One region of the Streptomyces sp. NPDC043878 genome, then DNA from elsewhere that is predicted to be linked to it. Evidence: riboswitches for the same ligand, from Rfam matches in the RefSeq annotation. Region 1 holds a riboswitch; each other region holds the start of a gene.
The links. A riboswitch is a leader RNA that binds a small molecule or an ion and turns the genes downstream of it on or off. The one in region 1 is predicted to bind S-adenosylmethionine.
Positions count from the first base shown of each region.

Region 2: it holds a riboswitch for S-adenosylmethionine, as region 1 does, so the genes downstream of both, AC07AZ_RS10210 (aminotransferase class V-fold PLP-dependent enzyme) here and AC07AZ_RS15715 (amino acid ABC transporter permease) in region 1, are expected to answer to the same signal.
Region 3: it holds a riboswitch for S-adenosylmethionine, as region 1 does, so the genes downstream of both, thrC (threonine synthase) here and AC07AZ_RS15715 (amino acid ABC transporter permease) in region 1, are expected to answer to the same signal.

Region 1 covers NZ_JBWKDW010000010.1:10,797-13,054, forward strand. Annotated here, with positions in the region: gene AC07AZ_RS15710 (glutathione S-transferase C-terminal domain-containing protein) at 1-341, shown strand, start outside; SAM riboswitch class IV at 440-547, shown strand; gene AC07AZ_RS15715 (amino acid ABC transporter permease) at 941-1,924, shown strand; gene AC07AZ_RS15720 (amino acid ABC transporter ATP-binding protein) at 1,921-2,258, shown strand, end outside.
Region 2 covers NZ_JBWKDW010000005.1:275,485-277,742, forward strand. Annotated here, with positions in the region: gene trpD (anthranilate phosphoribosyltransferase) at 1-478, shown strand, start outside; SAM riboswitch class IV at 563-679, shown strand; gene AC07AZ_RS10210 (aminotransferase class V-fold PLP-dependent enzyme) at 860-2,221, shown strand.
Region 3 covers NZ_JBWKDW010000007.1:89,655-91,912, forward strand. Annotated here, with positions in the region: gene AC07AZ_RS12185 (glucosyl-3-phosphoglycerate synthase) at 1-584, opposite strand, end outside; SAM riboswitch class I at 744-898, shown strand; gene thrC (threonine synthase) at 914-2,197, shown strand.

The sequences.
Region 1 (2,258 bases):
CCCTGTTCGGCACGCTGGACGCGCTGGAGCGGCGTCTCACCAGGCACGACTACCTGATCGGTGACCAACTCACCGCCGCCGACGTCGAGTTGTTCGTGACGCTGGTGCAACTCGACACCGTGCACCGCCACCATTTGGACGCCGCCGCGGTGCACCGCATCGCCGGCCACCCCGCGCTGTGGGCCCACGCCCGCCACCTCGCCGCCCATCCGGCCTTCGCCGCCCACCTCGACCTCGACGGCATCGCCCGCCGCCATCACGCCCGTTGCCGGGGCCTGGAGGCGGCCGGAGCGGCCGTCCAGATCCTCGACTGGGCCGCCCACGCCGCCCTCCGGCCGTAGCGGCGCCCCCGGCCGGTCCCACGCCACCGACCCGCTGTTCCAGCAGGTGGACGGGTGTTGACATCGGATCGGTCGATTGTCTTGACTTACGCCCAGAAGGTCATGAGCGTCAGCGACAGGCCCTGGCTGGCTGACCGGCAACCCTCGCACGCGGTGGGGTGCCCCAGGTGACGACCGGACCGACGACTCTTCGGTAAGCGCGAGGCCCACAGGGCCGGAACAGTGACGGTGACGACATGTACGCAGCTCCCAGGACGGCCGCACGCCGCTCCGCGGGCTGCGTACCGCCGTACGCGAACATCCTGGTCGCCGATCGTGCCGTCGATCTGCTCCGCGTCAACAGCGCACTGTGTACCGCACCGGGCCGTGCCCGCTGTCGGGGCTGACGAACTCCCCCCAGCCCTCACCGCACCGCTGCCCGGCACGCCGCTCGTCCCCCTGACGAACACCGCCCGCACGGTGCGCCGTTGTCCACCCAGCACCCCTCCGTACGTTCCGTGCGTCCCGCCGCGCCGCAGGCCGATCCCCGCCCTGCCGTCGCGCCGCGGCCGCTCGCGCTCGTCGCGGTCCCGGGAGTCCGACTCCGCCGGAGCCCCTCCATGAGTGAACCCCCTGGCGCCACCCTGTCCCTCGCCGAGGCGCCACCACCCGCCGACACCCCGTCAAGACCCCTCACCGCACAGCGCGTTCAGCCGCTGCGCCGCCCCGGGCGGTGGATCGCCACCGCGGTGGTCCTGGTCCTGGCCGCGCAGTTCGTGCACGGACTGGTCACCAACCCCTTCTACCAGTGGGACCGTTTCGGCTACTGGTTCCTGCGGCCGACCATCGTCGACGGACTGCTCATCACCCTCGAAGTCGCTGCCTACAGCGCCGTGCTGGGTCTGCTCGGCGGCGTCCTGCTCGCGCTGGCGCGGCTCTCCCGGAGCCCCGTCCTGCGCGCGGTCAGCTGGACCTACGTCTGGGTGCTGCGCTCGGTGCCCCTCATCGTGGTCCTGATCTTCCTGTACAACTTCAGCGCGCTGTACCAGACACTCAGCGTCGGAGTGCCCTTCGGCCCCGCCTTCTTCCGCTTCGACGAGTCGCGGCTCGCCACCGACATGGTCGTCGCCGTCGTCGGCCTCAGCCTCAACGAGGCGGCCTACGCGGCCGAGGTGGTCCGCGGCGGCATCCTCTCCGTCGACCAGGGCCAGCACGAGGCGGCCGCCGCCCTCGGGCTGCCGAAGGGCTACCAGTTCACGAAGATCGTCTTCCCGCAGGCCCTCAGGTCCATCGTCCCGAACTACGTCAACCAGCTGATCGGCCTGGTCAAGAGCACCTCGCTGGTGTTCTACGTGTCCCTGCTCGACCTGTTCGGCTCGGCGCAGACGATGGGCTCCACCTACCCCGGTGACATCGTGCCGCTGCTCCTGGTCGTCACCGTCTGGTACCTGATCCTCACGACCCTCGTCTCCGTCGTCCAGTTCTACGTCGAGCGGTACTACGCCCGGGGTGCCACGCGCTCCCTGCCGCCGACGCCGCTGCAGAAGCTGCGCACCGGTCTCACCGACCTCAGGGCCCGCATACGCAGGGAGGCCGCCGTATGAGCGCCGACGTCATCGAGGCCGCGCCCGCCGCGGTCGAGGTCCACAACGTGCACAAGTGGTACGGCGCCCACCGGGTGCTGGACGGCATCGATCTGACCGTGCGACCCGGCGAGGTCACCGTCGTCCTCGGCCCGTCCGGCTCCGGCAAGTCCACCCTGCTGAGGGTCGTCAACCACCTGGAGAAGCCGGAGATCGGCCATGTCAGCGTGGGCGGCGAGCTGATCGGCGTACGGCGGCAGCGCGACCGAAAGGAGAGGGGGGTCCCCCCGGCCGAAGGCTGGGGGAGGCTCAAGGAACTCAGCGAGCGGGAGATCCTCGCCCAGCGCAGCCGGAT
Region 2 (2,258 bases), on a different contig from region 1:
CAACCCGGCCAAGGTCAGGGCACAGGCGGTCGGGGTCGCCGACCTGCGGATGGCGCCGATCGTCGCCGGGGTCTTCGCCGAGCGCGGCAACTCCTCGCTGGTGTTCCGGGGCGACGACGGCCTGGACGAGCTGACGACCACCGCGACCTCCCGGGTGTGGGTCGTGCGGGACGGCAAGGTCACCGAGGAGCCCTTCGATCCCCGGGACGTCGGCCTCGACCTGGTGCCGGTGGAGGCCCTGCGGGGCGCCGACGCCTCGTTCAACGCGGAGGTCGCCCGGCGGGTGCTCGACGGGGAGACGGGGCCGGTACGGGACGCCGTCCTGCTGAACTCGGCGGCCGCGCTGGTCGCCCTGGAGCCCGGCAACGGGCCGCTGGCCGAGCAGATCCGGGACGGCATGGCGAAGGCCGCCGAGTCGATCGACTCCGGTGCGGCCCGGCGGACGCTGGAGCGCTGGGTGGCGGTCAGCAACGCCTGACGACGGCACGGTGTGACGCGGGGCGCGGTCCACGATCCGGACCGCGCCTTGCGCGTACGGAGCCGTGTGGCAGGATGTCCGGCAGGTCATGAGTGACAGTCATGAGGCCCCGGCCGACTGTCCGGCAACCCTCCGTCCGTGGCGGGGTGCCCCGGGTGAAGACCAGGCCGCAGGCAGCGAGGTCTGCGGCAAGCGCGGACCCCTCCCACTCGTTCGAGTGGACGAAGCCCAGGGGTCCTGGTCTCGAGGGAGTCCTCCGTGAGCAAGCGAATGCGATAGGGCCGCAGAGCCCCGCCTCCGCATCCCCTCTTCTCCAGCCTTTCCCGCGCCGGGCCGTGTCCGCCCGCGCGTGATTCCGCCGCTTCTCACGGGAGTTCCCCCATGTCTGTCTCCACCGCTGCCGCCGCCCGGTCGCTTTGTGCCCCGCTGCCCGTTCTGGGCGCGGACGTCACCGTCCCGCTCGTCACGGGCGGCGAGGTCACCTACGCCGCGCTCGACTACGCGGCCAGCGCCCCCGCCCTCCAGCGGGTCTGGGACGACGTCGCCGCGTACGCCCCGTACTACGGCAGCGTGCACCGCGGTGCCGGATACCTCTCGCAGCTCTCGACCGACCTGTTCGAGAACGCCCGCCGGACGGTCGCGGAGTTCCTCGACTGCCGCGGCGACGACCAGCTGGTCTTCACCCGCTCCACCACCGACTCCCTCAACCTGCTGGCCGCCGCGCTGCCGGCCGGCTGCCAGGTCTTCGTCTTCGAGACCGAGCACCACGCCTCGCTGCTGCCCTGGAAGGACGCCCGGGTCACCTACCTCGACGCCCCGCGCACCCCGCGCCAGGCCGTCGAGACCCTGGAGCGCGCCCTCGCCGGCCGTGACCCGCACGGTCCGGCCCTGGTCTGCGTCACCGGCGCCTCGAACGTCACCGGCGAGCTGTGGCCCGTACGGGAGCTGGCGGCCGCCGCGCACGCCCACGGCGCCCGGATCGTCCTGGACGCCGCCCAGCTGGCCCCGCACCACCCGGTGTCGGTGCGGGAGCTGGACGTCGACTGGGTCGCCTTCTCCGGGCACAAGCTGTACGCGCCCTTCGGCTCCGGCGTGCTGGCCGGCCGCGCCGACTGGCTGCGGGAGGCCGATCCGTACCTCGCCGGCGGCGGCGCCAGCCGCAAGGTCACGCGGCGCGAGGACGGGGGAGTGGACGTCGAGTGGCACGACACCGCCGCCCGCCACGAGGCCGGCTCGCCCAACGTCATCGGCGTGTACTCCATCGCCTCCGCCTGCAAGGCCCTCACCGAGGCCGGCTTCGACAACCTGGTCGCCCGGGAGCGGCAGCTGATCGACACCGTCCGCGCGGGCCTCGCCGAGGTGCCGGAGGTGCGGGTGCTGTCGCTCTTCGGGGACGACGCCCCGCGCGTCGGCGTGATCTCGTTCGTCGTCGAGGGCTGGAACAGCTCGCACTTCGCCGCGGCGCTCTCCGCCGAGTACGGCATCGGCGTCCGCGACGGCCTCTTCTGCGCCCACCCCCTGGTCCGCACCCTGCTGGGCGGCGAACCCGGGACCCAGGGCGAGTGCGGTGCCCCCGAGGCGGCGCCGGGCGAGAAGTCCCTCAACGCGATCCGGGTGAGCTTCGGCGCGGGCACCCCCGACGAACACGTGGAGCGCTTCGTGGGCGCCGTACGGGAACTCGTGCGTGACGGCGCCCGGTGGCAGTACCGCACCGAGGGCGGTCGCTGCGTCCCGGCGGTGTGAGGCCCCGCTCGGCGGTGCCCGGAGGCGGGGTTCAGGC
Region 3 (2,258 bases), on a different contig from region 1:
AGCGGCTGCACGAAGCCGGCGAGCTGGGGCCAGTGCATGTTCAGCAGCGGGCGGGCCATCAGCTCGGTGACCCGGCCGCCCTGGCCGGCCCTGCCGCCGAGCGGACGGTCGTACATCGCCTTGACGAGGTCGACCCCGGGATCGGTGAGCAGCGGCCCCACGATCCCGGAGACGAAGTCGGAGGAGAACTCCTTCAGGTCCGCGTCGATGAAGCAGACGATGTCCCCGCTGGTCACCAGGAGCGAGCGCCACAGGACCTCGCCCTTGCCCGGCACGGGCGGGATGTGCGGCAGGATGTCGTCGCGGTGGACGACCCGGGCGCCGGCCGCGGCGGCCACCTCGGAGGTGCGGTCGGTCGACCCCGAGTCGACGACGACTATCTCGTCGACGAGCGGGACCTGATGCATGAGGTCGTGACGGATCACGGCGACGATGTCACCGACCGTCTCCTCCTCGTTGAGCGCGGGCAGCACGACGGAGACCGTCTGGCCCGTCATGCGTTTCGCGGCCAGGACCTTGTGCAGCGGGCGACTGGTCATGGACCAGGAGCGGTTGCTCAGCCAGCGCTCGACTTCTTCCAGCACAGTGCGCGGCTCCTCTGCGTTCTGTCGGCGAGAGGTGATCGGCTGTGATCCATCTCGCGGTGCGGACGACTATCTCAACTGTCCTGGCCTTCGGTTACAGTCTTGAACAACGCTGATGACCATCGCATGTCGGGGGTCGTTGCGCGTACAACTACATACCGCTCATCCAGAGGGGCAGAGGGATACGGCCCGTTGAAGCCCCGGCAACCCTCCAGCCGGTCTCGTGGATCACTGTTGATCATCACGCGAGGCTCCCGGCTAGGGAAGGTGCCAAATCCGTCTCATGGCGAAACGCGTCGTGAGGAAGATGAGGAAAGGGCCTCGCCTCCATGGCTGTGCAGACCGTTGCAAGCACCACCGACTCAGTGGACCTCGGCCCCGCCGCCGCGCTCTCCTGCCGCGAATGCGGCCACCGGGTGCCCCTCGGCCCGGTCTTCGCCTGCGAGGAGTGTTTCGGCCCGCTCGAGATCGCCTACGACTTCTCGGCCTACGACACCGAGGAACTCCGCAAGCGCATCGAGGCGGGACCGGCGAACATCTGGCGGTACGCGCCGCTGCTGCCCGTCCCGGCCGACGTGGCGGACAAGCCCAACATCAACCCCGGCTGGACCAAGCTCGTGCGGGCCGACAACCTGGCCCGCGAGCTGGGCGTCGACGCCGGCCGGCTGTTCGTCAAGGACGACTCCGGAAACCCGACGCACTCCTTCAAGGACCGCGTCGTCGCGCAGGCCATCGAGGCCGCCCGCGCCTTCGGCTTCACCACCCTGTCCTGCTCCTCCACCGGCAACCTGGCCGGCGCGGTCGGCGCCGCCGCCGCCCGGGCCGGCTTCCGCTCCTGCGTGTTCATCCCGCACGACCTGGAGCAGGGCAAGGTCGTCATGGCCGCGGTGTACGGCGGGGAGCTCGTCGGCATCGAGGGCAACTACGACGACGTGAACCGCTTCTGCTCCGAGCTGATCGGCGACCCGGCCGGCGAGGGCTGGGGCTTCGTCAACGTCAACCTGCGGCCGTACTACGCCGAGGGCTCCAAGACGCTGGCCTACGAGATCTGCGAGCAGCTGGGGTGGGAACTGCCCGACCAGCTCGTGGTGCCGATCGCCTCCGGCTCCCAGCTCACGAAGATCGACAAGGGTCTGCAGGAGCTGATCAGGCTCGGGCTGGTCGAGGACAGGCCGTACAAGATCTTCGGCGCGCAGGCGGAGGGCTGTTCCCCGGTGTCGGCCGCCTACAAGGCGGGCCACGACGTCGTGCGGCCGCAGAAGCCGGACACCATCGCCAAGTCGCTGGCCATCGGCAACCCGGCCGACGGGCCGTACGTCCTCGACATCGCGCGCCGCACGGGCGGCGCGGTGGAGGACGTGAACGACGAGCAGATCGTGGACGCGATCCGGCTGCTCGCCCGGACCGAGGGCATCTTCGCCGAGACCGCCGGCGGGGTGACGGTGGGGGTCACGAAGAAGCTGGTCGACAGCGGTCTGCTGGACCCGACGCTGACGACGGTCGTGCTCAACACGGGTGACGGCCTCAAGACGCTGGATGCGGTGGCCGACACCGGACTGACCGCGACGATCCGTCCGAACCTGGAATCCTTCCGGGACGCCGGTCTCGGCTAGCCGTCGTTCGTCTGCGGGCCGTGGGGCTGGTCGCGCCCACGCGGCGGAGCTCCACATCGAC